DNA from 4 places in the Neobacillus sp. S1115 genome. Region 1 is predicted to be linked to each of the others. Evidence: riboswitches for the same ligand, from Rfam matches in the RefSeq annotation. Region 1 holds a riboswitch; each other region holds the start of a gene.
The links. Region 1 has a riboswitch for cyclic di-GMP ahead of ACZ5B7_RS06115 (anti-repressor SinI family protein). Riboswitches for the same ligand answer to the same signal wherever they lie in the genome.
Positions count from the first base shown of each region.

Region 2: it holds a riboswitch for cyclic di-GMP, as region 1 does, so the genes downstream of both, ACZ5B7_RS27195 (DMT family transporter) here and ACZ5B7_RS06115 (anti-repressor SinI family protein) in region 1, are expected to answer to the same signal.
Region 3: it holds a riboswitch for cyclic di-GMP, as region 1 does, so the genes downstream of both, ACZ5B7_RS15665 (hypothetical protein) here and ACZ5B7_RS06115 (anti-repressor SinI family protein) in region 1, are expected to answer to the same signal.
Region 4: it holds a riboswitch for cyclic di-GMP, as region 1 does, so the genes downstream of both, ACZ5B7_RS28700 (kinetochore Spc7 family protein) here and ACZ5B7_RS06115 (anti-repressor SinI family protein) in region 1, are expected to answer to the same signal.

Region 1 covers NZ_AP038275.1:1,252,383-1,260,215, reverse strand. The annotation lists gene ACZ5B7_RS06135 (YtxH domain-containing protein) at 1-50, opposite strand, end outside; gene ACZ5B7_RS06130 (DUF1128 domain-containing protein) at 230-454, shown strand; gene map (type I methionyl aminopeptidase) at 489-1,238, opposite strand; gene ACZ5B7_RS06120 (helix-turn-helix domain-containing protein) at 1,510-1,836, shown strand; gene ACZ5B7_RS06115 (anti-repressor SinI family protein) at 1,869-2,042, opposite strand; cyclic di-GMP riboswitch class I at 2,075-2,167, opposite strand; gene ACZ5B7_RS06110 (hypothetical protein) at 2,549-2,674, shown strand; gene ACZ5B7_RS06105 (DnaJ family domain-containing protein) at 2,714-3,088, opposite strand; gene ACZ5B7_RS06100 (hypothetical protein) at 3,222-3,422, shown strand; gene hutH (histidine ammonia-lyase) at 3,459-4,976, opposite strand; gene ACZ5B7_RS06090 (DNA topoisomerase III) at 5,283-7,472, opposite strand; gene ACZ5B7_RS06085 (MDR family MFS transporter) at 7,662-7,833, shown strand, end outside.
Region 2 covers NZ_AP038275.1:5,533,438-5,541,270, reverse strand. The annotation lists gene ACZ5B7_RS27205 (aminopeptidase) at 1-768, shown strand, start outside; gene ACZ5B7_RS27200 (NADPH-dependent oxidoreductase) at 925-1,785, shown strand; gene ACZ5B7_RS27195 (DMT family transporter) at 1,868-2,806, opposite strand; cyclic di-GMP riboswitch class I at 3,139-3,234, opposite strand; gene ACZ5B7_RS27190 (OmpA family protein) at 3,314-4,039, opposite strand; gene motA (flagellar motor stator protein MotA) at 4,116-4,907, opposite strand; gene ACZ5B7_RS27180 (YaaR family protein) at 5,011-5,451, shown strand; gene ACZ5B7_RS27175 (flagellar basal body-associated FliL family protein) at 5,476-5,880, shown strand; gene ACZ5B7_RS27170 (flagellar hook-basal body protein) at 5,905-6,756, shown strand; gene ACZ5B7_RS27165 (flagellar hook-basal body protein) at 7,091-7,833, shown strand, end outside.
Region 3 covers NZ_AP038275.1:3,220,957-3,228,789, forward strand. The annotation lists gene ACZ5B7_RS15650 (methyltransferase domain-containing protein) at 1-342, opposite strand, end outside; gene ACZ5B7_RS15655 (permease) at 546-1,439, shown strand; gene ACZ5B7_RS15660 (TIGR03943 family putative permease subunit) at 1,456-2,322, shown strand; gene ACZ5B7_RS15665 (hypothetical protein) at 2,392-2,607, opposite strand; cyclic di-GMP riboswitch class I at 2,636-2,723, opposite strand; gene ACZ5B7_RS15670 (metallophosphoesterase family protein) at 2,858-4,081, opposite strand; gene ACZ5B7_RS15675 (alpha/beta hydrolase) at 4,423-5,298, opposite strand; partial or broken gene ACZ5B7_RS15680 (flavin-containing monooxygenase) at 6,391-7,065, opposite strand; gene ACZ5B7_RS15685 (alpha/beta fold hydrolase) at 7,423-7,833, shown strand, end outside.
Region 4 covers NZ_AP038275.1:5,886,062-5,893,894, forward strand. The annotation lists gene ACZ5B7_RS28680 (phytoene desaturase family protein) at 1-1,012, opposite strand, end outside; gene ACZ5B7_RS28685 (VanW family protein) at 1,278-2,162, shown strand; gene ACZ5B7_RS28690 (quinone oxidoreductase family protein) at 2,224-3,204, opposite strand; gene ACZ5B7_RS28695 (HD-GYP domain-containing protein) at 3,529-4,440, opposite strand; gene ACZ5B7_RS28700 (kinetochore Spc7 family protein) at 4,529-5,221, opposite strand; cyclic di-GMP riboswitch class I at 5,282-5,368, opposite strand; gene ACZ5B7_RS28705 (cadherin domain-containing protein) at 5,552-7,833, opposite strand, start outside.

The DNA of each region.
Region 1 (7,833 bases):
CCAGCAATGGCTCCAATGAGCATTCCCTGCCAAAATTTATTCTTTGTCATCTTAACCTCTCCTTGCTTAATCATAAAAATGAATGAAAATTATTCCAATGATTTTTCCTATCATTTATTTTGCTTTATCTAGAGAGGGTATGCAAGTCTGACCCTAATTTTTCTATGTTGACATCATTCAGTGAACATGAAAAGATGGACATATGAATTCCGAAAGGGTGACCGCGAAAATGGATTTATCGTTGAAGTCGGTAGAAAATGTTGAATATATGATTGAGCAAATTAAAGAGAAGTTAAAGGTTTTGAATCTAGGCGCAATTAAACCTTCCCATTTTGATGAGGAAATGTATGAAGAGTTGAAAGAGATTTATGAAATGGTAATGAAAAAGAATTCCTTCAGCCCTAATGAAATGCAGGCTCTAGTTGAAGAATTGGGAAACTTGCGTAAAAAATAAAAACAGACCTCGAATGAGATCTGTTTTTTATTTTTTAATCTTGATCAGTTAAAATGATCGGGCCATCTTTGGTGATGGCGATTGTGTGCTCATATTGGGCGGAATAGGTGCTATCGACGGTCCTTGCTGTCCATCCGTTTGAATCCATTTTGGTGAATAATAATCCGATATTCACCATTGGCTCAATCGTAAATACCATTCCCTCTTTAATTCTTGGGCCTTTACCTGGCAAACCGTAATGCGGTACATCCGGCTTTTCATGAATCACTGCTCCAATCCCATGTCCGATAAAGTCGCGGACAACCGAGAGTCCTTCACTTTCCACATAAGTCTGAATGGCATGACCAATATCGCCAATCCGGTTGCCTGGAACCGCTTGTTCAATTCCCTTGTACAAGGCTTCCTTTGTGACTTTTAACAAATGCTTAGTCTCTTCGGAAACCTCGCCAACTGCGTAAGACCATGCTGAATCAGCCAAGGCTCCGTTGTAATTAACAACCATATCAATCGTGACGATGTCCCCTTCCTGCAATGGTTCTTTGCGCGGGAAGCCATGGCAGATTTCATCGTTAATACTTGCGCATGTTGCGTATTCGTAGCCCTTATAACCTTTTTGTTCCGGAGTGGCATTATGCTTTTTTAAAAATCCCTCTACAAACTGGTCAATTTCCCAAGTGGTAATCCCTGGCATCATCATTTTTGCAATTTCTTTGTGACAGGCAGCGAGGATTTCCCCTGCCTTTTTCATTGCTTCGATTTCTCGTTGTGACTTTAAGACAATCATGTAATGTTCCCCTGCCTTTTTGAATAAATTCTTTTGTCTGGAGACCTATTTGTGCGAATGCTGGTATATAAAAAACGATTACTATATGACATTTTTGGCAACACTTTAATATTAACGCTAACGGACTTATTTTTCAAAACTACTTTCTCAATGTAAAAATTAATTATGCAAATTTCGATAATTTGCCATATTCCTTTGTTCTTAATATGGTACTCTCAAATTCTTTTTGATAGAATGATGTTATAAATTATTTTTAGGTGTGTGAGAATCCATGATAGGTGACCGCGTAAAGAAATTCCGCCAAGAGAAGAAGATGTCACTTTCTGAACTAGCAGAGCAGGCAGGTGTTGCAAAATCCTATTTAAGCTCGCTTGAGAGAAACCTTCAAAAAAATCCGTCCATACAGTTTCTTGAAAAGATTGCCGGTGTATTAAACATTCCGGTTGAGCATTTAATACATGAGCAGATTGACAAGACGGCATTGGACAATGATTGGATGAATTTAGTAAAGGAAGCCATGACCTCCGGTGTTTCAAAAGATCAATTCCGCGAGTTCTTGGAATTCAATAAATGGCGGAACAATCAAAGCAACAGCTAATATGAGCAAAAATAAAGCACCCTACAGAATGCTTAATTCTTGTAGGATGCTTTTTGCTTTTGATATGTATGAAACTGTTCAGATTTGTTGTTACCGCTAAGGAAATTTCTTATTTCCTCTACCGACAATCCAATTTTCTTAGCTTCCATAATTAGTGTCAACCAATCTCTGTCAATCTTCTCCATCTGCTCTATCCCCATCTTCATTTTAACAACCCCCTAAAATACTTACCCGTATTTCAGGCAGCCCGGCCATCATAGCTTCTCTCTATTTCCACCGTAGATCCTCGGCTTTGCGTCCCTGACTTTCACCAGGTTTGCCTTTTCTGAAATTTCCTATTTATTATTAGTCCTTAAATTCTAGGCCTAAATTCACATTATTATTTAGTAAGTTCATTATATCTAGTCCTTTTTTAACATAGTGTTAGTTTTTGTCAGCGTTTTTCATATTCTGAACCTCCTTGTTAGACAAATTTAGTCAAGTTTCCGCAACTTTTCCTTCAATTTCCATCCCTTTAAAGCGGAATATAAAAATAATAGAGCATTTGAAGTCGAATATTCTCCTAATTTGTGGGAAGAAAATTTTTCCTTCTTTATTTTTGGCTCTGATTTTATGACGAAAACATTTGTCTAATTTGTGACGATTAGCATATAATATTAACAACATAATAATATACAGAATATTGTTAATATTCAAATAGAGGTGATAGGCTTTGACCATTATTCATGTGTTAAACTTTTCAATCCCCATTGCTTTTATGGTATTTGCGGGTTATTTCTTAGACCGCATGTGCAAGCCTGCCAAATTAGAAGAAAAAGCTGGTGAAGAGGAATTGTAAAAATTCTCTCCTCGCCAGCTTTTTTTGGCTAATCAGAATTTATTTAAACCGTTTTTCTACCTTTTGTTCGTAATTTTTAAAAATGGACGAATTTGTTTTCGCCCCTCGTTTTGACATCAATTGATTAAAGCGAAGAAGCTTTTCATTTAACTTTTTTTGCAAATCTTCCTTCTTACCGCTGTCGTCACATTTTTTGATGAGATCCTCGATGGTCATCATCTCTTTGCGTAAATGGTTTTCTTCTTCTGAAAAGCCTGCATTTTTCATGATTTTGTAAGCCATGCGCAGTTCTTCTGGAATACCTGATAAATCTTCAAGCTTCAGCGGTTTTCCATATCCAGGAAGATTTTCAAATTCCCCATCTTTGTATGCTTTTTTAATCCGATCTTCTGAGACAATATGAAACATATCCATGTTATTGCCCTCCTTTTTTAGCATACTCACTAGATTTATTATAACAAAGGTCCATTTTGGTTGAAAAATAAATCGGTAATGATTTCAGCTTTATTGGGGCATGCTACAAGCGATAACGAAAGGAGTGTTAGACTTGGCACGTGGAGAACATTTTAATCATAAAAACAAAAACCATCCGGGTGAATTCCCAAAGAACACCATGACCGCGAGTCATGCTGAGCAGGCAATTGGTGATGAAGAATTTATTGTCACCCAGGAGGCCTTTAAAAATAGAATTGAGGAAGAGGACACGCGGCAGGATACCGCCCGCCTGCTTCCTGAGCAGACAGAGTAAAAGGCGTGAAGAGTTTTCACGCCTTTTTACTCTGTTTTATTTTTCGAAGCTTAATTTCTTCATAAACTGAGAAAATTCCACAGTTTTCAGCCATTCTGCCAGTCTTTCGATATCCTTCGAGAAGATGCGGTCCTGCTTAATGGATGCCACCTGCTCCCGGCCTTTTTCATAGAAGTTCTTCGTATGGGTCGCCATTTTCTCTACACCGCGATATTCGACGGCCTGCATGGCGCAAATCATCTCAATCGCAAGGACCCTGCGAGTGTTTTGGATGATTTGATGTGCATGCCTTGATGCTATCGTCCCCATGCTGACATGATCCTCTTGGTTTGCCGATGATGGAATGGAATCCACACTAGCTGGATGTGCCAAAGTTTTATTTTCTGAAACAAGTGCAGCCGCTGCATACTGCATAATCATTGCCCCTGATTGCAGGCCTGGCTGCGGGCTTAAAAACGGCGGCAGATCGCTTAATTGCGGATTAACTAACCGTTCCACACGACGTTCCGAAATATTAGCAAGCTCTGCTACTGCGATTTTCATAAAGTCCATTGCAAAAGCAATTGGCTGCCCGTGGAAGTTTCCACCGGAAATGACCTTTTCTCCATCATCAAAAATTAGTGGATTGTCAGTCGCCGCGTTCATTTCGATTTCCAGCTTTTCTTTTACATAATCAAGCGCTTGCCAGGAAGCTCCTTGAACCTGCGGGATGCAGCGAAGAGAATAAGCATCCTGAACCCTCAGTTCTCCCTGCATCGTTGTTAATAAGCTGTCACTCAAATAGCGGCGAATTCTTGCTGCTGTATCAATCTGCTGCTGGTAGCCTCTGGCCACTTGAACCTCTTCTGCAAAAGCATCGAGAATTCCATTTAACCCTTCAATCGTCATGGAAGCAATCAGTTCGCTCTCAAAAGCAAGCTGCTCTGCTTCTAGGTATCCGACGACCCCCATAGCTGTCATGGCTTGCGTTCCGTTAATGAGAGCAAGACCTTCTTTAGCCTCAAGTGTTAGTGGGAAAAGACCTTCCTGCTGAAGTGCAATGCCTGCTTCCACACGCTCGCCTTTATAGAATACTTCGCCTTCACCTACAACAACTAATGCCAAATGGGATAATGGCGCCAAATCCCCGCTAGCCCCTAGTGAACCCTGCTGCGGAATAACCGGAATAATGTCTTTGTTAGCCAGCTCAATCAGTCTTTCAATGACTACCGGACGAATGCCTGAGTAACCTTTTAACAGGGCATTGGCACGAAGTACGACCATTGCTTTTGACACCACTTCTGGGAATGGCTCCCCGACTCCACAGGCATGCGAGCGGATTAAATTCAACTGCAGATCCTGCACATGTTCTTTATCGATAAGTACATCGCTGAACTTTCCAAACCCGGTATTGATTCCATAAACCACTCTACGCTCAGAAACAATTCGTTCCACCGCTTCCCTGCTTTTGGCTGCTGCCTCCATGCTTTGTTCCGAAGCGCCAACCTTTTGGCCGCGGTACAATACTTCCTTCATTTGCTCCAATGTTAGACTGTTACCTGTTAATGTGATCATTTCTCTCCACTCCTCTATTACTTTAGTAAGATAAAGAAAGAGGCTGGATTCCATTTCTGATTAGATTTGGAATCCAGCCTCTTTAATAAACGTTATAAAATTTTGAACGGTTCTTCGGCGCTGCCTCATGATTTTCCACCCATTCTAAAAATTATTATTAGTTTGATAATATTTTATGTGACAGATACCTTGCCTGTCAACAAAATTTTCTGAATTTTAGCACATTATCACTTTAGCAGGATAATGAATGAAAGAGGCTATTCATAAAGAAATTCAATCTTCATGAATAGCCCCATAAGTATGGTGTTAATCAAACTTCAACCCTTTTAACGCGTCAGCCAACGCACTATTCAAAGGTCCTTCATCTTTGTCCTGGTTCTTTAAATATTTTTGTACTGTCCGTTTATCCACTTTTCCGACGGATTCTTTTTTCCGGCGTTCCTGGAAAACAGAAAGTTTCTCACGATATCCACATTTACATGCGAAGATTTGGCCCTCACCCTCGCCACGCAGCTCAAGTTTTTTATGGCATTGTGGACAGCGCGCGTTTGTAACACGTGAGACATTTTTACGATGCCCACATTCCCGATCTTGGCAAACGAGCATTTTTCCCTTTTTGCCATTCACTTCAAGCATTGGTTTTCCACAGTCAGGACAATTTTTTGTAGAAATATTATCGTGCTTATATTTTTTATTACTTGCTTTAATTTCAGCCACGATTTCTTTCGTGTAGTTTTTCATTTGGCTGATAAACACTTCTTTTTTCAACTTGCCATGCGCAATTTGATCAAGCTTTTGTTCCCACTCCGCTGTTAAAGCAGGGGATTTTAGCTCTTCCGGCACTAAATCCAGCAATTGCCGGCCTTTGGAAGTAATATGAATGTCTTTGCCTCGTTTTTCGATTAAGAACGAGTTGAATAGCTTTTCAATAATGTCGGCTCGTGTTGCAACAGTTCCCAGTCCACCCGTAGATTTTAATGTTTCTGCGAGGTGTTTATTGGTTGTTTCCATGTACTTTACAGGGTTTTCCATTGCCGAAAGTAATGTCGCCTCATTAAATCGAGCTGGCGGATTTGTTTGTCCAGCCGTTTGGGCGATCAGTTTCACAATTAATGTATCGCCTTTTTCGATGCGAGGTAAAATCTGTTCTTTCAAATCATCTGACGCATCGTCATCTTCAAAGCGATTATTGTAAACTTCTTTCCAGCCACTTGAAATAATCGTTTTTCCACGAGCCACGAAGTTCTCATCACCGATTTTGGCTCGCAGCGTTAACTGCTCGTACTCGAATGCCGGGAATAATACCGCTAAGAAACGTTTGACGACTAAATCATAAATTTTACGCTCTTTATCTGTGAAGGCTGAGAAGTTTACATAGCTTTCTGTTGGTATTATCGCATGATGGTCTGATACTTTGCTGTCATCAACAAAAGCTTTAGAAGCTTTAATAGGCTTACTTAAGACCTTATTAGCTAATGGACGATATTCACCTATTGCACATGCTTTCAACCGTTCAGGGAGTGTTCCGACAATGTCAGAAGAAATGTAGCGCGAATCAGTACGAGGATACGTTAAAACTTTATGCTGCTCGTACAGCTTTTGCATAATGTTTAACGTTTCCTTAGCAGAGTAGCCAAAGATTTTATTCGCATCGCGCTGCAATTCTGTTAAGTCATAAAGACCCGGAGAAAAAGATTTCTTAGGCTTTTTCTCAATTTCCGTTACAATAGCGTTTTGTCTGCCAAGCTTTTTGACAATGGCCTCAATTTTTTCTTTATCGAAGCTTCGGCTGTTTCCTTTTGAATCCTGCCAAGTCAGCTTTAGTTGGTTGGATGTTTGGGCTTCAATGCCGTAATAGGATTGCGCTCTGAAGTTTTTGATTTCGTCCTCACGTGCTGCAATTATCGCAACAGTAGGTGTTTGTACACGTCCGCAGTTTAGTTGGGCATTGAACCTAGTCGTTAAAGCACGTGTTGCATTCAGCCCAATATACCAGTCAGCTTCTGAACGTGCGACAGCTGAAGCATATAAATTGTCATAAGACTTGCCAGGCTTCAAGTTTGCAAAACCATCTTTAATCGCTTTATCAGTAACAGATGAGATCCATAGACGTTTAATAGGTTTATTGACTTTTACTTTATCAATAATCCAACGTGCAACTAATTCTCCCTCTCTCCCTGCATCCGTGGCCACGACTATTTCGTTGACATCATTCCTAGTCAGTTGACTCTTAACGGCATTAAATTGTTTCCCGGTCTGCCTAATGACTGTTAACTTCATACGTTCAGGCAGCATTGGCAGGTCTTCTAATTTCCATGTTTTATATTTCACATCATAATCTTCTGGGTCAGCAAGCGTGACAAGGTGTCCTAGTGCCCAGGTAACGATATATTTCTCGCCTTCTAGATACCCATTTCCTTTTTTATTACAATGAAGCACACGTGCAATATCACGTGCGACAGAAGGTTTTTCAGCAATTACAACACTTTTTGCCATTTTTAAAACATCCTTTCAAATTACAGTAAGTTAAATATAGCATACGTCTCTAATGGATTCAGTAATTCCGAAACTTCAACTACATTATTGTTAAACAATGATAGGAAAGCTGTCTCTTTTTTTCTTGTATTCCCTTCCACTTGAATAGTATGATAAATTGGCACGATTTTTGGAAATGGAGATTTTTTAATGCGGATTAGAGATTGGGATACGAATTTAAAGGTTCGCCTGTTCGGTGAGGCGGCCATGAATATTACTTATTGGATGTTCTTTCCGTTTCTGTCGATATATTTTGCAGAGGAATTCGGCAAGAGCAAAGCTGGTTTGTTATTGGTTTTTTCACAACTATTTGCGGTGGCGG
Region 2 (7,833 bases), 2.0 Mb from region 1:
GTGATGAAGGAACGGCAGAAGTCAGGGGAAGAGCCTCCTGTCTCGATTGCGGCCGCGATGGTGGAAGCGGATGTGGCGGTCTGCATTACGCAGCATTCCTTAACACATACCCAGGCACGCAAACAAGCGGCAGCAGCTGGTACAAGAATCGCTACGATGCCGGGGATTACGGAGGATATGTTTTTAGAAGGCGCCATTTCTGCTGATTATACAAAGGTTAAAGAGCTTACTGAAGAGGTTACGGAGCTTTTGACGGAAGGGCGCGAGGTCCTGATTGAGAAGGACGGGTATAGCTTATCTTTCTCTATTGAAGGGCGTAATGGGGTTCCGAGCACAGGCATGTATTTGAATAAAGGTGAGTCCGGGAACCTACCTTCAGGTGAGGCTTACATTGCTCCTGTTGAAGGAAGTGCGCGTGGTCAAATTCTGATTGATGGTTCGTTGGCGGGAATCGGCCGTTTGGAAACGCCGGTCTTATTAACCCTTGAAGAAGGGCGTATTGTGAATGCTGAAGGGGATGACGCTGGCAGATTATTGGAGATTCTGGGAGACGGAGATGGAAGATGTTTGGCCGAATTCGGAATCGGTACCAATGACAAAGCCCGCATCACAGGAGTTGTACTGGAAGACGAAAAAGTCTACGGCACCATCCACGTCGCCTTCGGCAGCAACAACACCTTCGGCGGCACCATCTCAGCCGGCGTCCACATCGACGGCGTCGTCAAAAACCCAGCCTTCTACATCGACGGCAAACAAATCATAATATAAAGTGATGCATGGGGACGGTTCTCGTGCATCATTTCGCAGTGACGGAGGCAATGAATGGGGGCATGAGCCCATTCTGATAAAACGGTAATTCATTAAAGTAAGGCAGGGGGATTTTCCATTTCTCTCTGCCATTTTTTCAACAGGGGGTATGTTTTCATGCTGCAAGAGAAGATTTCTAGTAGGTTGGCATTAGAGGGAATTAAACTTTCAAAAGATTTGATTAACGAAACGATTGAAGTACTTACAGCCCATGAATCTGTACGAGGTTTTCTTCCGAATCCGCTTCCGGAGGGGGCTTTGCAGGCTATTACTACTGCCGCACGAAGCGCCCCAACCTCTTCCAATCTTCAGGCATACAGCATAATCGTGGTAAAGGATGAGCAAAGAAAGAGCAGGTTAGCTGCATTATCGGGAAACCAAAGTTTCATCAAGGAAGCACCCGTTTTTCTCATCTTTTGTGCAGATATCTTCCGATTAAAATATGTTACTGAAAGACAGGGCTATACGTTTTCTGCCAAGACGCTAGAAATGTTTTTGCTTTCATCCGTAGACGCTGCTTTAGCGCTGCAAAATGCTTTAGTAGCGGCTGAATCTTTGGGACTCGGTAGTGTCCCGGTAGGGTCTATTCGGAACAATCCAAAGGAAGTTATGGCGGAACTAGGTTTACCGGAGGGTGTTTATGCAGTCGCAGGTTTAGCGATCGGTTTCGAGAAAGAGGGGATGAGAAGGGGTGTAAAACCACGGCTTCCTGAACAAGTCACGGTTCATGCTGAAACTTATTCAATAGAAGAAATTGATACTTATTTGAATGAATATGATCAAATTATGATTTCAAGGAGAACGTATGATGGAAGAAGGGTCTCTTTGGCGGGAGAACCTGAAAAGCACGGGATGGATTACGGATGGTGCGAACACACGGCACGAAGATGCACAAGACCGGAAACCATCGCGGCCTCAGCAAGCTTACGAGAAAACCTAAAACAAATTCTTGAACAAAACGGCTTTTCCTTTAAATAAACATGAAGCACGGGGACGGTTCTGATGCCTCACTATTATGAGGCACAAGAACCGTCCCCATGCATCAAAAACCCCTGTGAGCTTAGGCCCCGGGGGTTTCGTTTATGTGGAAGTTTTCGTTTTCAGCTGCTTTCTGCATTGGCGGGGCGGCTTTTTGTTTTTTGCTCATGAAGAAGAAGACGCCGAGCAGGACGAGGAGGCCGCCGGCGATTTGCCAGCCTGATAGTCGCTCTCCGAGTAAGATGACAGCCAAAATGGTGCTGCCGACTGGTTCGCCGAGAATACTCATCGAAATGGTTGTCGCGTTCACATAGTTTAATAGCCAGTTATTAATTACATGGCTAAGGCTCGGAACGATGGCTAGCAGTAGGAAAATCCCCCATTCCTTCGGTGGATAATCGAGAAACGGCACTCCGGCCCACAGATTATAAACAACAAGCACAATCCCCGCACAGAGGAACACGCTAAAGCTGTATATCCAGTGGGATACATTTTTCACGACGGTTTGCCCGATAAATAAATAACCGACCACCGCGATAACGCTGAAAAAGGAGAGAAGATCGCCACGGATGGCATCAGCGCTTAAACCGAAGTCTCCCCAGCCAATCATCATTGCTCCGATGATTGCAATCCCCATTGTGGCCAGTGCGGAAGCAGTCGTTCTTTCTTTAAAAAGAAAAAATCCGCCTACCAGCGAAATAATCGGCTGCAGTGCGAGAATGATGGTCGAGCTTGCAACCGTGGTTAACTTTAACGAGCCGAACCAAAGAACAAAATGCAGGGCCAGAAAAACTCCGGAGAAAAAGAGCATGGCGCCATTCTTTGGACTCACTTTTTTAAACTCCTTGCGTTTCACCCAGACCATCGGTGCCAATAACAAACTGGCAAACAACATTCGGTACATACTTAAAATTGAAGCTGGCGCGTCGGACCATTTCACAAAGATAGCCGAAAACGATATGGCAATAATGGATATAGTGAGCGCCAGGCTTATGGATTTTGAACTTATAGATTGTTTCATTGCTGCTTCCTTCCTTGATGGTGTTTTGAATGAACTCTCACAAATCTATTACTATTATCGCAGATATTGTTCGAAATTCGTAGACCTTTATTTTCCATGTCCAAAACCAATCAAGGGGGGAATTAATTCTCAACAATAACTATTTAATCTCATTTTATGGTAAGTAATCTTTTGTTCGAGCTTGCACTGCAACTCATAGTCAAGACAGTCTGCAAGCAACAGCTCATGGTAATTCACCCTAAACAAGTGCCACTCTTTTTTGAATTTAGCTAATAATGTATTCATTCCATTTTCAACCCCTTTTCTATTGTCATAAATCGCAGGAGTCCGTATTCGGGAGCTGGCTAGCATGGTGATCGGAATGACCAATGACCTTAGCCCCTGTAGCTTTGCGTCGCCATTTTTCAATGGGTTTGCCTTTTCGTACGATTTATGGATTTACTACTATTTTGACGATGAACAACTTGTCTCAGCAAGTGTTTTCCCGTTTTTTATATTGGGAAAAAATTATTCTTGGACTTTTAGAATCATGATATCTACCCGCCGGTTGGCCTGCCGGTGCTCTCCTGTGTCATTCGGATACAACGGCTTTTGCTCGCCAAAGCCGGCAAATTGTAATTTATCAGAAGAGATGCCATTTTGCTCGAAAAAGTAAAGAACGGACAAAGCACGGGCAGACGACAATTCCCAGTTCGACCTGAATCTGCCCCCAGTAATCGGGACATTATCCGTGTGGCCCTCAATGCTGATAGGGTTTTGCACTCCTTTAATCAAATCCAGCAAGTCACCCAAAATTGCAGGGGAATTTCCCTTCAATTCGGCGCTGCCGGACTCAAACAAAATGACATCCTTAAGGGAAAGTTTGATTCCCTTAGGCTCGTCTTGAACGGTGATGACCTTCTCCAAGCCGCGTGCCTCGATATAGCTTTGAATATTCTCCATCAGGCTATGCAATTTTTCATTCTCTTCCTGTTTCTCTTCTTCGCCGGCAGTTTTTTCGAGCGGCTTCACCGCAGGCGAACTGGCATTTTCTTTTAAAATCAAACTGCTTCCTTTGCCGCTCAAAGCTGAATTCATCGAAACCATGATTTGCTGCAACTTTTCGGAATTGATACTGCTCGAAGCAAATAGGACGATAAACAAAGCAAGCAGCAGGGTCAAAAGGTCCGCGTAAGGAATTAACCAGCTTTCGTCCATATGCTCTTCATTATCTTGCAGTCTCCGCCTCCTCACCGTTCTATTCCTCCTTTCTTACAAGATATCCTAGTCAAAACGCAGCCTCTATTTTTCCAGGGTTGAACTCACAGTCTTACAGACTCTCAACCTCTTTCACAACCATTTCCTCCTGTTTCAAACGTGCCTTTGTTGGCAAATAAACAGCAAGCTTTCGTTCAATCAATTTAGGTGTTATCCCTTCCTGGATGGCAAGGAGTCCCTCCATCATCATCAATTTCAGGTCCTGCTCTTTTTTCGCTATGCGCTTCAGTTTATTGGAGATCGGATGCCACAGGACATATCCAGAAAAAATCCCTAGAAGCGTTGCGATAAAGGCGGCGGCAATCGAGTGTCCGAGTTTGTCCATGTCCTGAAGATTTCCGAGCGCCGCAATTAAACCAACCACAGCACCCAAAACGCCTAGTGTCGGCGCGTACGTCCCCGCCTGGCTGAAGACGAGGCTGCCGGCCTTGTGCCGTTCTGCCGCTGCTTCCAGTTCACTGAACAAGATTTCCTCCATTTGGTCCCGGTCACTGCCGTCAATAATCATTTCAAGGCCATTTTTTAAAAAAGGATCCTCGACGGACTCGGCGATTTCCTCCAATGCGAGTACGCCTTCGCGTCTAGCCACCATCGACCACTCCACCATCATCTCGATGACTTCGTCTTGGCTCGGCAGCTTTGGCTCAACAAAAGCAATTTTCAACAGCATCGGAATTTTTTTTATTTCACTTATGGGAAATGCGACAAACAAGGCAGAGATCGTTCCACCAAAAATAATTATAAAGGCGGCGGGGTTCGCCAACGCTTCAAACGACGCGCCTTTTAATACCATCCCTACACCGATAGAAACGATAGCCAGAATCAAACCGATAAATGTCGTCATAAATTTCTCCTTTTCTAATGATTGCTAAAATTAATAATTTATTGTAATTTAGTTTTACAAATATCGACAATCACAAACTTAAGCGTTTGGAAGGTGTTTTCCCTTGAAAGTTAGTAACGGATTTGGTGTCACAAACGAAAAAATGTTTTTTCCAAAAGAAACGAAGCAAGCTGAATCATCCTCATTCCAACAGATTTTGACAGATTCAAAGACCAATTTGGTAAAAGAGCAGCTAAGCTCCCTTTTAGATGGGATTCAAAAGCAAGGGGAGCGATTGGTTCAGTCACGAACGGCTGCTGATCTTCAAAAATATAAGAAATTAATTCAATCCTTTTTGCAGGAAGTTGTAAAAAATGGCCTCTCTTTAGAAATAACGGATTCTTTCACGTCAATGAATAGGGGGAGGAGACTAAAAATTATTAAAGAGATTGATAGAAATTTGTTGGAGCTGTCGAAGGAAATTTTAGAAAAAGAGGATGCAAATATTCAATTGCTTAATAAGATAGGGGAAATCAAAGGCCTGTTAATCGACCTCTATCTGTAATTTTGACACCAAAGGATGAAAATAATGAAAAAAATCCTAACGCTAAGTGTAGTTCTTGTGTTATTCATCGCGGGCGGTCTTTTTTACTATCAATATCAAAAAAATAACCCTGCCAGCTCACAGGATAAGACGCTGGATCAGCTCGCTAATCAGACCATTCAAACGAAGCAAATCAGCACCAACCTTAATTCGGAAAACCTAATTCAAGTTCAGTTTTCGATTGAAATGGATTCCAAGAAAACGTTGAAGCAATCAGAAAAAATAAAGCCAATCATCGAAAGTGACATTATCAAGATTTTGTCTAAATCAAATAAAGACGATTTTAAGGATATTGCTGCCTTCGAAGGAAAAATCAAAGACAAGCTTAACGAGCGGTTCTCTGATGGAAAAATTATGAACGTTTATACAACGGAACTGTTGATTCAGTAAAATTTTTAAAAAAGGAGAATGACGATGCTTAGAGGGATCGACACGGCGGCGTCCGGCATGATTGCCTTGCAAAGAAGGCAGGAGGCATTGACGAATAACTTAGCCAATATTGAAACGCCAGGCTATAAAAAAGTGGATACAACCTTACGTTCTTTCCCGGAGGTTTTGCTTGAGCGGATTCATGACTCTGGGAATGGCAATGGCTCGAATCCGACAGGCTTCTCCTTGGTTGGGTCGCTGCAGCAGGGGGTCTATGCACAGGAAAATATCTCGAGCTTTATGCAGGGGGACCTTGTGAGCACAGACAATCCTTTAGACATGGCCATTGATGACCGAGCTTTGACGGTGCAAAATGGGCAAAAGCCTGGTGCGTTTTTCGCTGTCGAGAACGGTGCTGGTGAAGTCCGCTATATCCGAAACGGCAGGTTCACGGTGGATGAGGCGGGACAGCTTCGCACAACGGAAGGATATGCGGTGCTAAACCCTAATGGCCATCCAGTTCGGACGAGTGCGGAATTGGCCGGCGGTGATGTTTCTGTTAGTGCGGACGGGGAGATTATTCTTTATCCGGATGACCTTTCTAGGAGGACGGTTCTGGATCGGATTGGGCTTGTTTTGATCCAAAATCCTAATGACCTGATCAAGGAAGGAAACGGTCTGTTCAAGCTGCAGGGAGGCGGAAACCCACCGCCGTTATTGACCGAATTGCCGGCCGGTGTGCAACTGCGTCATAAGATGATTGAAAAATCGAATGTCGACCCTACGATGACAATGACGAACATGATGGAAAACGTCCGTATTTACGAAGCTAATCAGAAGGTTTTGCAGGCTTATGACAAGTCTTTGGAGCTGTTAAATTCGATTGGTAGAGTGTAATTTACACTGGTTTCTAACGAGTTTTACGGGGATTTTTTATGAAGGACGGATCATGTCGCGGTAAGCAGGGAAATGTCCTTCATCGGGCTTATGAAGGCCAAAACTAGTCGCGGCAAGTAGGGAAATGTCCTTCATCGGGTTTATGAAGGCCAAAACGAATCGTGGCAATCGGGGAAATGTCCTTCATCGAGGATATGAAGGCCAAAACGAGTCGTGGCAGGCAAGAAAATGTCCTTCATCGAGGTTATGAAGGACAAACGGGGCCGTGACAATCAAAAAAATGTCCTTCATCCTCGCGCCCCTCATGGACACACAAGCAAAGGAGATGAATCTCATGAATACATCGCTATATATCGCCACAAGCGGCTTAAATGCCTATCAGAAAAAGTTAGATACGATCGCCAATAATATGGCCAATGCCGAAACTACCGGATTCAAAAAAAGAGAGGCATCCTTCGAAGAAAACTTGGCGATTTCCATCGATAATCAGAAGGCTGCCAATCGCGAAGTCGGCAGATTGACCCCAAACGGGATCCGCACAGGCTTTGGGGTGCACATCACTGCAGCACAGTTGAATTTGGAACAGGGGGCAGCCAAAGCCACCAACAACCCTTTGGATTTTATGATCAATGGAAAAGGATTTTTTCAAGTGGGGAAAGGGAACGATGTGTTCTATACCCGTAACGGGTCATTCCAGCAGGGCCCGACAGGGAATGGCACATACCGGTTGGTAAACGCAGACGGCTGTTACCTTATGGACAGAAACGGGGCCCCGGTGGAAATCCCAGAAGGAGCCGCATTTTCCGTTAATGAAAATGGCGTTATTTCGCCGACGAACCGGCAGATAGCGGTTGTGGACTTTGTGAATCCTCAGCAATTAATCCACCAAGGTGGAAATGTCTATCGGTTTACAGGTGGAGCGAATGAAGTGCTAGGTAATCCGGCTGCGCAAATTCGTCAGGGCTATCTTGAAGCATCCAATGTCGACTTGAGCAAAGAAATTACGGACATGCTGACAACACAGCGCGGCTTCCAGTTTAATTCCCGATCCATTTCCTTCGCCGATCAAATGATGGG
Region 3 (7,833 bases), 2.0 Mb from region 1:
AAGCTGTGCATACCAGCATGCCGACAATCCATTATCACACCCGATTTCCAAAATTCTCTTTGGCTTTAATTGCTTTTGCTGGCTTACCCAGGTGAGCAATGATTTGTGAAAGGACATCGTCCACGATTCTGCCGCTAAACTAAATGGCAGGGTTTGATTCTTCACATCATATATGTTCCCTTTCCTTTTGCGGGAAATAAGCGGTTCCAGTTCCTCCGCCAAGACGGAATCTACAGCAGTGACGTGCTTCCAAAAGGCGAGCTTGCTTTTGCATTCTTTGATTCCGAGTGAATTAAAATAGTCGTCAATATTAGGTTTCTTTTGTTTCGTCTCAATTGACATACAATAATCTCCAGTTTACCTAAATTATTACTTAATATTAAGACCAGGTTATAATAACATTTAGTTTTATGATAATAGGTTTTTGTGATTTTTTCAAAAGATTTATTAATTCGGTTAAGAAATTTCCCACTTCTGGAAACGAAAAACATTATCATTTGCCATTATTTCTGTTATAATTTTGTATGTTTTTTAACTGAGGCTTCATTACAGGAGGATCTCCTATGAATCAATTGTTACAATTAAACACGATATTTATTAGTATAATAATAGAAGCAATTCCTTTTATTGTGATCGGCGCGTTTGTTGCGGCACTGATCGAAGTGTTTGTTTCGGAGAATATGATTGTCCGCATCATGCCGAAAAATAAGATTCTTTCGGTGATAACTGCTAGTTTCGTAGGCGCAATTTTTCCAGGCTGTGAATGCGGAATTGTTCCCATTACGAAAAGATTAGTCGAAAAAGGTGTGGCCCTTCCCGCCGCGATTTCGTTTATGCTCACCGGACCAATTATCAATCCGATCGTTCTTTTTTCAACGTACATCGCCTTTGGCAATAGCTGGACGATGGTTTGGTATCGTGCCGGGTTTGCCATCGTGGTTTCGATTTTAGTTGGGATTGTTCTTTCTTTCGTGGTTAAGACGAACCAGTTAAGGCTGAATGCGGATGAACATGTTCATGTCCATGACCATTCGAAACAAAATACGAAGCAAAAGTTGGTCAGCGTGATCACTCATACCATCGATGAATTTTTCCACGTCGGGAAGTACTTGGTGATGGGTTCGTTAATCGCTTCAGCGATGCAAACATTTATTCCGACTTCTACGTTAGCGGCACTTGGACATTCCAAAGTAGCGGGTGTTCTTGTCATGATGGCGCTGGCGTTCATTTTATCAATTTGTTCTGAAGCGGATGCGTTTGTTGCTTCGTCTTTCAGAAACACATTTTCACAAAGTTCAATTGTGACATTCTTGGTGTTTGGTGCAATGGTTGATATCAAGAACCTGCTGATGATGTTCGGAACGTTCAAGCCAAAATTCGTCATCCTGCTTGTTTCGTTAATTTCAGCATTCGTATTTATCGGTTCACTATTACTGTAAAGGAGGAGGGAAGAAAATGTTTCGCGTCGTGATTTTATTATTGTTTACCAACTTGTTTTTCTATTTGCATTTATCAGGAAACATTTCGAAGTATATTAATATGAAGTATTCCTTTCTTTCCTACAGTATGATTTATGCCCTATTCTTCCTGACTATTGTAGAAGGAATCAGATGGTACATTAAAGAGAAAAAATCAGAGATAGAATTGGAATGTCATGAATGCCATCACGATCATTCACATGACCATAAAAAGCCTTCTTTTAGAAAAAAGTTAAAAAGAACGGTTTCGTATACGATGATTGTTCTTCCCGCTTTGACAGGTGTGTTTTTGCCGGTAGCGACCCTAGATTCACAATTAGTTAATGCCAAAGGATTTAGTTTTCCTACGTTAGAGGACGGGGCCGACCGTTATGGCATGCATCAAATATTAAATCCCGACATGAGTAAATTTATGGGCCAGGATGCATTTACGGATTTAGTCAAAAAGGAATTCAAATCGTATAAAGGAAATGACCATATTACCTTAACAGATGAGGACTATTTAAAAGGTCTGGAAGTCATCTACAATTTTTCCGGGGAATTTGTTGGGAAAACCATGACGATGAAGGGTTTTTCATATAACGGTCCGGGGTTAAATGGCAACCAAATCTTTTTATTCCGATTTGGGATTATTCACTGTATTGCTGACTCTGGTGTGTTCGGAATGATGATTCAATTTCCTGAAAATGTCCACATCCCAAATGATCAGTGGTACGAAGTAACGGGAACGATGGACACGATGTATTATCAACCTTTTAAAATGAAAATCCCTATTTTAAAAGTGACGGATTATAAAATCATTGAGCAGCCAAAAGATGCTTATGTTTATAGGAATAGTTTTTAATATAAAAAAGAAAGCTCCAAGCACTTTAAAAAGTCCTTGGAGCTTTCTTTTTCGAGTGGCTTCTGTGCTCTAGTCAGAAAAGACGGAGTGGAAAAACGCCTTTCTTCTATCGTAGCGTTCTAAGGCAACCAAAAATAACCTTCTTTTCAACAATTCATTTTCTAACAATTTATAATTTTTGTCGGCCATTTTTAGTAAAGCGGTAATGTACCCCTCTATAATATTTTCATCACTAAGTTCCACCACATCCATTTCAAGTTCGTTGTCATAAGCAAGTGTAGTCAAATGAAATCCCCCTAAAATATCTACTATTTTAGGCAGCTCAGCCATCCTAGTTTCATCGAACCCTTAGACCTGTAGCTTTGCGTCCCAATCTTTCGAGTGGTTTGCCTTTATCTAAATAAACTAATTATTTTAATTATATTACATTATTTTCAAATATTACATACCAAAAATCAGAAAGATGCATGGGGACGGTTCTTATGCCTCATATTTGCTAGAAATTGAGGCGTGAGAACCGTCCCTATGCTTCATTTTAAAATTTGCTTTTGATCACTTTTTCTTTCTTTTTGCTTTCATCTATCGGCGCAGGCGCAGTACTTTGGTCATTGGCAGTCAAATCGATGCCATAATCTTTAGCAAACACCATATGAGTTTCCACAAGAACGTCCTTCGTGTTTTCATCTAAATTGAAAACTCTGGCACCGCGCAATCTATTTCGGTCAGCCCCTGGTAGGCCGTATGCGCCAAAACCTGTGCTGCCGGAATAGCCAAGTAAGATTCCATAATAATTACCCATATAAGTATTGACATGGTCGTGTCCACAGAAGACCCCTTTGACATCCCCTCTTTCCAGCATGGCTGAAAACATTCCGCTGTTGATTGGCCCCGGGCATTCCTCTTCATTTCTTTCGCCCACAATATTGTGTTTAATTAAGGCCTTCGCGTGATGGGCGTCCGTTCTTCCGTCAACACTTCCAAACCACATAAATCTGTGCTCCCAAAGCGGTATATGAATAAATACTAGCGATGGAACTTTATGCCCCCATTGCTGTTCCAGTTTTTTTGACATCTCATAATACCAGCTGACTTGGTTCATACGGAGCCAATCCCATGTCGGGTATCCTTGAAAATCTTGACCCGCAATCGTTTGAGGAGCATATCTTCCACTGTCAAGCAGCCAGAGGTTGAACGCCGCATCCGTCCCTTTTGAATTTTTGATAAGAAGATTCATGTTACCAGTACCTGTAATGTCTTTTACCCCAGGTGTGTTCATATTGTATCGGTAAGACATATAAATACCCAGCATATCTTCCTCATTTAGGCCGCTTTTTGGAGTGGAATCCTCATCATGATTTCCGTATGTAATGGCCCACTTAATCCCTCTTTGCTCCATCGGCTGGGCCACATTGTTGATGGCTTGTTCCATTTCGCTAGGAGTGTCACAGCCCCCAGTGATGTTGTCTCCGTTAAGGACTACAAAATCCGGTTTCTCTGTATCAAGGACTTTTTCCATCAGCTGTATGGTACGGCGGTCAATATTTTCATCATCCTGTGTATCATTAAACTGAACAATCTTGAATTTGCCGTCTGGATTAAATTGAAGCTTCATATCATCATTTAATTCGGCATAGGCTGTCCCAGTAAACAAATCTTTTGGAAGGCCAGCTGCTCCTAATGTTAATGCAAGTGTACCTATACCTCCGATTTTGATAAATTTCCTTCTGTCCATCTCTTTTTGTGAATCCAGATTACTCATAACAAAACCTCCTCTAGTTTTTTAAGTTCACAGTTTAAAAAATATATCTATTACTAACATAGCAAGGAGATTTTAATTCTCTGTATAGGTTATGTAAATTGTTGATTATAAATTGGTAAAGAATTCTAGACAAAGATAATTCACCTAATGATTATGAAAAAATCCATTAAAAAGAATCGAAAAAAATCACACCAAAATTCAGGTGCTAATAGAAAACAGAGTAGCCACTGATAGGACCACCCTGTTTTCATTTGATTATTTTAAGGTCAATTTTACAATGGTTTAATTAAATATATGTTCTTCCAGTTTTGATTTAGCCTCCTAAAAAATCTGCAATATATCTATCTAGTTTTTATAGCATTAAATGCATCCTTCAAGGCATTGGCTGCCTGGTTGATGGCGTTATGCGCTTCCGTCAGCACACCTGGCATCCAGAAGAAACCGTGAATCATTCCGTCATAGCGCGTCACTTCCACCGGTACACCTGCTGCTTTCAGCCGTTCCGCATAGGCTTCCCCTTCATCGCGCAACGGATCAAAGCCTGCCGAAATCACCAGCGCTGGCGGAAGTCCGCTTAAATCCTCTGCCAATAATGGCGAAGCATACGGATTTTGGCCATCCTCTTCATTAGGAAGATAATGATTCCAGAACCAGACCATTGTATTTTTTGTTAAAAAGTAACCCTCTGCATTATCACGATAAGAGTCCGTGTCATAAGCGTGATTGGTAACTGGATAGATGAGCATTTGATAGGCAAATGAAGGGCCTCCCTGTTCACGAGCCATCAAGGCCACAACCGCTGCAAGGTTTCCGCCCGCACTGTCACCTCCTACTGCAATACGCTCAGCGTCTACTTGAATCTCGGCAGCATTTTCCGCCACCCAATTAGCTGCAGCATACGAATCCTCAGCAGCAGTCGGGAATTTGTTCTCAGGTGCCAATCGGTAATCGACAGAAACGACGACACAACCCGCCCTGTTTGCCAACATCCGGCAAGGCACGTCAACAGTATCCAGGTTGCCGATGACCCAGCCTCCGCCATGGTAGTAAACCAATGCTGGGAATGGCCCTTCACCCGCCGGCGTGTAAATGCGGACAGGGATTTCCCCTCCCTGTACCGGAATGGTCCTGTTTTCTACTTTGGCTACCTCTTCAGGCGCACCTGCTAAAAGACTAAAATCACCCATCCTAGCTTGTTCAGGGGTAAGCTGCTCCATAGGAGGGGCACCGGCGGACTCTAATTGCTTTAAAATAAACCACGCTTGCGGATCAATATTTGACTTAAAAAAACCCTCCTTTATTTTGCTATCATCTTGGTTATCACGTGCTAGCACGGAGGTAAACCCTTCATAGCCTCTTGCTGCAACATCATCACAAATTAATCGATATAGCCCGACTCCTCCGGCAAAGGCAAGGAATCCGCGCGGCTTACCGTCGATATTCGCACCCATGTACCAGGAATCTGTTTTAGTTAGCAGAGACATGTCGGCAATGGCGCGGCATTGCTGGCTCCAAAATACTTCCGCCTCTTCAGTGGCTTCAAATGCTTCCAAATGATGCTCACGAAGATAATCAATGCAATCGGCAACCCAATCCACATGCTGCTCAATCGAAACCATCATGTTGCTTAGTACCGATGGGCTTTGCGGACCGGTTAGCATAAACATGTTCGGGAATCCGGAAGTGGCTAGTCCAAGATAGGTCTTCAACTCGGCGCCGTCTGCCCACTTATCCTTGAGCGAGACATCGTTTTTTCCACGAATATCAATTTTAAATAAAGGTCCTGTCATGGCATCAAAACCAGTCGCAAACACAAGGACATCTAATTCATACTCGTTGTCTGTCGTCTTGATTCCATCTGCTGTAATTTCCATAATTGGCGCTGCCTTAATATCAACAAGTGAGACATTTTCTCGGTTGTAGGTTTCAAAATAGTTGGTATCTATGATAGGTCGTTTAGTAGCGTAGTAGTAGGTCGGCATTAACTTTTGTGCTACTTCGGGGTCATGAACAATTTGCTTAATCTTGGAGCGGATAAAGGATGCGGCTGTTTCATTCGACTCTGGGAGCAAAGCTATATCATTGTAATTGTAGGTAAGTGTAAATAGGCCGCCCTCCTGCCAGGCTTTTTCATATAATCGTTCCCGTTCTTCAGGGCTATCCTCGAGAGCAGACCGCATCCGAGGACCATATGGTACACCGTGCTGCGAGTAACGCATTTGCTGTTTAATCACATCATAACTTTCCCAAGTCTTCCGAATTTCCTCTGCCTCAAGTGGATGGTTTTGCGCCGGGCAGCTATATTGCGGTGTCCGTTGAAAAACAGTGAGGTGTCCCGCCTCTTTTGCTATAACCGGGATTGCTTGAATGCCACTTGAACCAGTTCCGATCACCCCGACACGCTTGCCGCTAAAGTCCACCTTCTTGTGCGGCCATCTTCCCGTGTGGTACATCTCTCCTTTGAAACTGTCCAAACCCTTAATTTTCGGGATGTTAGAAGAAGAAAGACAGCCTAATGCGGTGATAAAGTATTCAGCTGCGACTAAAGTGCCATCATCCATCCGGATCTCCCAGTTTCGGGTTTGTTCATTGTAGCGGGCGGCTGTAATCCTTGTGTTGAACTGAATGTCGCGCCTTAGGTCCAGTTTATCTGCCACAAAATTTATGTAGCTTAAGATTTCCGGCTGCTCGGCATATCTGGCTGACCACGTCCACTCGTCCAAAATCTCTTTTGAAAAAGTATAATTGTAGTAAATACTTTCGATGTCACATCGTGCACCAGGATAACGATTCCAATACCAGGTGCCCCCAACATCATCCGCTGCCTCATAAACGCGTACCGAATACCCGGCCTCCCGCAGCCGATGAAGCATATACAACCCAGAAAACCCAGCCCCAACCACCACAGCGTCAAACACCTGACCACTACCTTGATTCAAAGCCATCAACAAATGCCTCCTTTGATACATGGGGACGGTTCTCATGCCTCATTTTCCTTACCCTTGACGGCATTAAACAAAATGATGGAAGAGAAACCGTCCCCGTGTTCTAATTGTAAGCGTTCCCAAATAATATTCTTTCTCGATGTTTAAAACTCCTTTTGGTTTCTTCTATTTTTTGTAAATTATTTATTAGGGATAAGCATGGGAAAATATCGGCTTGGTTCGTTCCATTTGCTCTTATCCGTGGAACGAACCGACAAAAGTGATGCATTAGAACCGTCCCCATGCACCATATTTTGAATTTTGTCCTAATGGCAGTAAAAACAACGCAATACCCGTGATTCTTTGTTCTATAATAAAAGAATAATACTTTACTAACTTAAAACAGGAGGGATTATCTTGCTTTGCGCGTCCGTAAACGGAGTCAATCTCTATTATGATCGATTAGGCAGCGGCGATCCGCTAGTACTCATTCATGGGTTGGGGGAACGAAAAGAAGGCTGGAAATTTCAACATGAGCTGGCAGAACATTTCGATTTAATTATCCCTGATTTACGGGGCTTTGGGAAAACCAGGTGTTCAGAAAGTCAAGAAATAACCATCAACGCGTTTGCAAGAGACATTGTTGAGTTATTGGATCAATTAGGCTTGAACGAAGCGCATATCCTGGGCTTTTCAATGGGAGGAATGGTTGCGCAGGAAATTTATAAGATACGTCCGGAAAAAATAAAGTCTCTCATCCTTGCAAACACTCTGTTTTATGTGCCAAAGTGGTTAAAAAAACTATTACTGCGGACAAACAAAAAATTT
Region 4 (7,833 bases), 1.6 Mb from region 1:
GTTCCGGGTCCGTTTGCGGGCCCTGATATTTGAAAAGCGAAACTACTTGTATTTCATCGTCGCTTAGGATGGCTGGACGTGGTTTTCCGTCACGTGAATGATTGGAATATAAAATGGGTTGATCTACGCCATAGATAAATTGGTGTTTAGGATTGGGCAGCTGGCGTAAGCCAACATCTAGACAGGCGCCGGTAACAGCGATTGCTTGCTTTTTCCACGTATCGAGTGCCGTTTGTTCTGCATGAGGGACCAGGTTGTAAGAAATAGCTGGGGGTGTAGTCAAAATAACATTGGTTGCTTCTATTTTACTGCCATCGGCACATAAAATGGAGCGGACTTTTTGCTCATGATGTTCGATTAAAGCCACTTTACAATTGGTTACTACTTTTACTCCCAACTGGACAGCGTGCTCATGAAGCTCATCTACGAGAGACCCCCAACCTTTATCCAGATAGAATACACCAAGCAATGCATGTTGCATATGCTTTAAAGCCGGTCCGGCCGGATGTAAATCAAGTGCAGCAGTATAAGTCGTTGTTCGAAGCAGTGAATAGAACAGGTTGCGCAGCATCGGGTCCTGTATTTCAGTTTCAATCCAATCCCGGATGCTAATTTGATTCCAGATTCTCGTATCCATTTTCCCAAATTTTATAAACCATTTTGCAAATTCGAGTTTTCCTCCCCAACTTAGAAGCGGACTTTGAACGAGGGATGAAATATTCGTTGGCATGGTTAATAATTGATTTTTCCATAATCCATATGCATCAACAGAAGGTGAGCTCCCCTCCAATTGCAATCCGAGTTGACGAAATGTCTTATATGCCTCCCCATTATACAAGGCATGACCGCCTAAATTAAAATAGACACCCTGTTTTTTATTGGTAATGGCCCTGCCTCCCAACCGTTTGCTTTGTTCCAAAACGATCGTTTTCTTTCCTGCCTTTGCTGCATAAATCGCGGCAGTTAAACCCGCAATTCCACCGCCTACAATCGCAACATCATATTTTGTCAATGTAATCACCCTTTTCGATGTTTACAAACATAACGAGTGAGCGAGTGATTTTGTGACAAAAACAAGCAAAACCTTTTTGAAGGTCACTACAATACCTATTCTGACCTTGATTCGCGTTTGTATTTGAACTACAAAAGTTAACACAATTCCTAACAATCTTGGCTGCAAAAGGATTCCTTTCCAGAAAGGAAGGTAATGAAAGTAGAGCTCCCAGTACATGAATTAGAGATTTCAACTCATAATGATAGTAGGGAGGTTTAAACATATGAATTTCAGTTGGATGCTTGGGCTAATAATGTTATCTCAACAAGTGACGATGCCAGGAAATTTAGTGATCACTCACAACGGTCATCCAATCTCAGTTGTTAACGGTACTAATTTTGCGATACACTTGCCATTCTTAGCCATTATCGATTCAGAAAAATTTCAAAAATTCATGGACGAAATCGATCGGCAGGTTTCGAAAAACCCTAAAAACGCAATGATAGATATTAATGGGAATATTATTCCGGAACAAGTCGGTTACCATTTAAACCGCGAAGTTTTTACAGAAAAAATTTTTTCTTATTATTTTAACAATACTTCATCTGAATTCGATGTCCCTTTACAAACCACTTTTCCAATGGTCGACAGTGAATTACTTGAAAATATAAGAGCAAAAAAAATTGGGGAATATGTTACATTCTTCAGTTCCAATAACAAAGAAAGAAACAATAACATTTATCTTGCTGCAAATGCCATTAATAATTATGTACTTTTTCCAGGTGAAACATTTTCCTTTAATAAAGTGGTTGGTGAAAGGTCCGCAGGAAAAGGATATCTTCCTGCCACTGTCATCGTGAAAGGGGAATATACAGAAGACCTGGGCGGTGGAATTTGTCAAGTATCCTCTACCCTTTTTAATGCAGTGGATAATGCAGGTTTAAAAGTCGTTAAGCGTTATTCACACAGTAAAGAGGTTACCTACGTTCCACCAGAGCGGGATGCCACCGTCAGTTGGAACGGGCCTGATTTCATCTTTAAAAATGAATACAACCAACCTATACTCATTCATGCAGAAGCGTTAAAACACAAATTACAAATTGATATCTATTCTTCTGATGTCATCACATATACACCTAAGGAGGTTCCATACCTTCCTGGTCGGTAGCATCCCCCAAAGTAAAGAAAAACTTTGGGGAATTTGCGTTTTCATCAAAGGGATTGGGTTTTCATGGCAGTAATAAAATTTTACCCGTACTTTTTCGGCTTTCTAGATATCGGTGAGCTTCTTGTCCATCTCTTAACGCAAAAGTTGTTGGCTCCGATACTTTTACTTTTCCTTCTTCTATCCATCTAAACAGCTCTTTTGATCGTGTCACTCTTTCTTCCCTAGAAGTGAGAACATTCCAAAGATCTCCCCCCGTTAGAGTTTTTGAGGTATCCATCAACATACGGGGATCAACTGGGGCCGGATCTCCGCCTGCCATCCCATAAAATACAACTGTACCACCGATGCGCGTAACAGCAAAACTGTCCATGAGTGTTGAGCCTATTGATTCATAAACAACATCCACCCCTTTGCCGTTCGTTTCTTCCAGAACTTTCTGCTTCCAGTCATCCCTGTACTGAAGAACCAAATCCGCTCCCACTTTTTTTGCCGCTTCTACTTTTTCCTTGGAAGATGTTAAGCCTATTACCTTACCACCAAGAAGCTTTACAATTTGAACAAGAAGCTGCCCGACACCTCCGGCTGCTGCGTGTACTAAGACAACATCATTATTTTTTACAGCATAGCTGTCCCTTGTAAGATAATGTGCAGTCAGCCCTTGAAGGAGTATAGAGGCAGCCTCCTTAAATGAAACTGATTCTGGCAGAGGTATCAATTTTTCATATGGAACAGCTACTAGCTCTGCATTGGCAAATGGAACATCAGCAAATGCAATACGGTCTCCCGAGCTTATGCCTTGCACCGCTGCTCCTACTTTTTCTACCATTCCGGCACCTTCATAACCTAAAATATAGGGAGGCTCCCCGGCCAGATGATAATTTCCTTTCCTTCTATAAATATCTGCAAAGTTTAGGCCAATTGCATTCATTCTTACAAGAATTTCATCCGGACCGATGACAGGATCCTTTACTTCGCAATATTCCAGGACTTCCGGACCTCCAAATGTATTAAAAACAAGTGCTTTCATATATAAATACCTCATCTCTAGGGTTAATTTAGAAAGGCGGTCATACTAACGTGAGACAATATAATTAAAACTATATTGTTATCTCTATAATTACGAACCAGTTCATTTTTAAAATCACTTTCTTTTATTGTTAGCATAAATAGGTCGGTATATCTACTACTTAAAAAGAACTTGTCTCAGTATGGCCGTAAACAATGGCGGATGGGTGAAAACCTCTGAAGAGGATTCGGATTAGCACCAAGACATGGAGGCGGTTTTCTTGTTTCATCACAAGTAAACCGCCCCCTCCTTCGCGCTTTTTCAACTTTGAGCGGGGCTCTACCCCCGTTTTTCAAAAGATTAGTCAATTCGTCCTTCTTCTTTTAATATTTGTTCGAAGGCCCACACCACTTCTGTATCATAATGAGAGCCAGCCAGTCTCTTAAGTTCATCTATTGCAATTTGTTCTTTAGATGCTTTCCTATAAGCACGATCTTCTGTCATTGCATCGAATGTATCGCTCACTGCGATAATTCTTGCTTCCAAAAGAATCTCATCTCCGCTTAATCCATAAGGGTAGCCACTGCCATTTAGCCTTTCATGATGCTGTTCAATAATTGGAGCCAACTCCTGATAATAAGAGTTTTTTATCATTGTTGCTCCATCTATAGGGTGCTTTTTTATAATCTCAAATTCTTCATCCGTTAATCTTCCTGGTTTATTTAAAATCTCAATTGGCACATGAATTTTACCAATGTCATGAAGCACAGCAGCCACAGTTAAATTCTCCAATTGTTCTTTACTTAGTTTTAATTTTTTAGCTATTTTCACAGAATACTTTGCCACTCGATCACTATGCTTATGAGTATATCTATCTTTTAATTCTACTTGTTTCGTAATTTCCATAAGAGAGGATATGTCCTTACTTATATGAACAAAGGTTTGTTCCGTAAACACGCATAATAAGGTTACTTTCGAAAGGGCGGTAAAGTGGATTGGATTTTTAAGACCTCTTGCGGAAAAATAATCTTCAGGACCTAATGTTAACTTTTGATTATCAAGTTCACAAACAACTTGGCCTGATAATAGATAATAAAACTCCAGAGCATTAGCGTTCTCGCTGGGATAAATATAGAACATTCTTCCTTCTTCTATCCCTTGGTGGATAATTTCAACTCCATCCCCTCGAGTTAACAAACTAAATACTCCATTATTTTCGAAATCTACTTTTTCGACAAAAGTTCCTTTTTTGCCAATCATAAATCCTTCCATGGTATCCCGCCTTAATACGAATAAAAACGAGCTCAGGTTCGAACTCGTTTTTATTTTACTATATATTTTTCAGAAATGTGAAATAAATTTAGCAGCCGACTATTCTAATAGGATCAATCCATACCCACTTATCAGCAAAACGGACTAGCTTCCAGCTGCATTCAGCTTGAACACCCTTTTCAGCAGCCTTTTTTATTGTTTCTGCTGACATATTAAGCGTTTTATCATAAATATCAGTAATGGTTTTTTGAAGGTCGCTCGTAAACTTTTCTGTTTTTTCTTGATACTTTTCAGATCTTTTATTTAACTTATCATTTAGTTTACTAATCTTTTCTTCTATCTTTTTTGAATCCTTATTGTCTACTGTTACCAGCTGAAGGGTCGCTTCCATTATATCCTGATTGATTTCATTAATTTTACTATTAATTTTTGCTTGTTCATTTTCAATTTTTGCAGATATTTCCGTTAACTTTTTGTTTAGTTCCTCTTGTTTTTTCGTATCGTTTTGAGCTGCTGCTAAGTCAGACACAACTTTTTCTTTTTCATTTTTTAATTTGATTACTTGATCTCCCTCTTCAATTTTACGAACATCAAGAAGATAATCAGCTTGTAACTTATCAGCCTTTTTTACTGCTTTTTCAATTTCTTCATCGATATCTTTGTTTGTCTTTTCAATTAATTTGATTGCATTTTGAACATCATCACTTTCAGCTGCAAAAGCAGGCGATCCTACTCCTAAGAATATGGCAACTGAAAATAGTATCAAGAAAACTTTTTTCATTATATTACTCCTCTCAACCCTTTTCTTCCAATATAAACACCCAAAAAGACCTATGAAAAATTTGTCAACCTCCTAGCATAGTTGGTTTCAATTTTAGTCCCTATAGCTTTGCGTCTTATCCTTTTAGGTAGGTTGCTATGATTCTTATGGAATGTCTACCATTATTATACAGGGACTAACTACCTAAATCTATGTCTATTTTTGTAATATTTTGCATTTTTGTTAATTATATTTACCTTTATTGTAAAATCATGATTACTTAGGATGTTAAAAAAAAGCTGAATTCAAAGGTTGGAAGAATCTTTTCCCTTTGAAATTCAGCCTTTTAAATTAGTTATTTCTTTGTCTTAATCGCTGCACCATGAATAGTGCTCCTCCGAGCAGAATGAAAAGAATACCAGCAAACAGCCAGTTATACATATTGGTTGAAGTATTCGGTAAATCTGATTCTTTCTTTTTAACTGCTAGGTCATTAGGATGGAAGACGGCATAGGTGCTAAAGTGATTAGTCATGGCCTTAATCATACCATTTTCATATACTCCGCCTACTAATTCCCATGCCTTCTTACCTGTGTTCCAATAGTAAACCTTCAATTCTTCAGGATGATCAACGCCATCAGTTGGATAGGCAAGTTCTATTTCATGATCAAACTGGCTGATAATTTGATCTCCCCTTTTAATCGTGAAATCATAAACAGCACTCACCGCCAAATTAGATGAAGGAAGCTGCGCTGGATTTTTGTCTAGTTTCTCCAAACTAAACGTAAGGTCTTCCCCTTTAGCAAAGTTAGCAGCTGGGATTGAGAGTTGGACATCATTTTTCAAAATATTGATCACTGCATGTCTATTGATTAATGTTTCTAGTTGCTCACCTGTAAATTTAATGGTATTTATCTCATCGAGATTCTGCTTTAACTCTACAACGAGTGCTCCATTATCATCAACCAGGTTGACTTGATCATCTGATACAGTTCCTGTTATCCCATTTTTTGCAGTAACGGCAGGGACAACCTTCTGCAAACGAGTCACCGTAACAGTATAGACTGCTTTTTGACCATTTTGAGCCGTTACTTCAATTGCAATCGTGTTTTTCCCGGCGTTCAAGGCGATATCATCACTTGCTTGACCGCTCGTCACTTGTTTCCCATTAATTTTTACTGTTGCATTCGCATTTGCTGTAGCCGGAGTTAGATTAATCGTCTTCACACTTTCCCCGACCATCATAGAATATCGAGTCGTCTCCGGTTTAAATGCAGGATCTAGGTTGCCTTTGCTGCTTGTTAATTGGCTAAGGGTGGTATCACTTGAAAGAATATGGACTGTAACCGTTTGAACGGCAGTATACTTCCCATCGTTCACATAAATCGTCAGTGTGTGCACAGCTTTTGCTGCCGCATCTAAAAGAGAAGCCTTTGCTAACGTGATTTCGCCAGTCGCTTCATTCACTACAAAGATTCCTTTGTCATTTCCGGATGCAATCGAATACAAGGCAGCATCTCCATCAGCATCACTTGCCGTAATGGTACCTATACTTAATCCGTTTGCGGACTTTTCATCAATTGTAAAATCCGCATCCGCTGAAACTGGTGGATTATCATTCAGATTCGTTAAGTTGATCTTCACGTCTGAGGTTGCTTCATGTGTTCCATCACTGACCTGTACCTTTAATGTAAAACTTTGGACTTTTTCATAATCCAGCTGGCTGCTGTCTGCCACTGTTATTTTTCCAGTAGACGCATCCATTGCGAACGCTCCTGCATTATTTCCTGTTACGATACTGTAATGCAGCTGATCTCCATCAGCATCCGTTCCGCGAACGATACCAGCAGTTGCTCCGTTTGTCGAATTTTCATCAATAGTGAATATCTCGTCGTTTAATGCAGGAATATTATCATTCAAATTCGTTAGGTTGACTGTTATGCTTGTCTCCGCTGTATGTGCACCATCACTGGCTTGGACGGTAAACGTAAAGCCTTGAACCGTTTCATAATCCAGTTTGGACTGGTCGGCAACCGTGATTTTTCCAGTTGCAGAATCAATGGCAAAAGCATTTTCTTCATTTCCAGAGACGATTCTGAAGCTAAGCTGGTCGTTATCCGCATCATTAGCTGTTACAATTCCAACCATTGTTCCGTTAGCCGTATTTTCATTCGTTTGGAAAAATAATGCTGACCCTGCAACCGGTGAATTGTCATTCAAATTGTTTAAGTTGATTGTCACAGTGGTATCTGTTGTATTCGTAGCATCGCTTACTTGGACAGTTAAGTTAAAGCTTTGAACCGTTTCATAATCCAGTTTGCTAGAATCGACTACTGTCACTGCACCACTGCTTGGGTCAATGGTAAAAGCGCCAGCTTCGTTTCCGGAAGTGATGCTATAGGTAAAATGACTGTCAGCATCCGCATCTGTTGCGTTTACCGTTCCAACCAGTGATCCGTTTGCTGTATTCTCGTCAAGGCTCTTTGTAAATCCTTGCGGTACAGGGTGGTTGTCATTTAGATCATTGATATGAATCGTAATGGTGGCAATGTCTGTTGCAGTATTATTGCTTATTAATGCCCTTAATAATGAGTAGGGCGAAGCCAACGTATTTTGCTCATCACTGGCTTTTA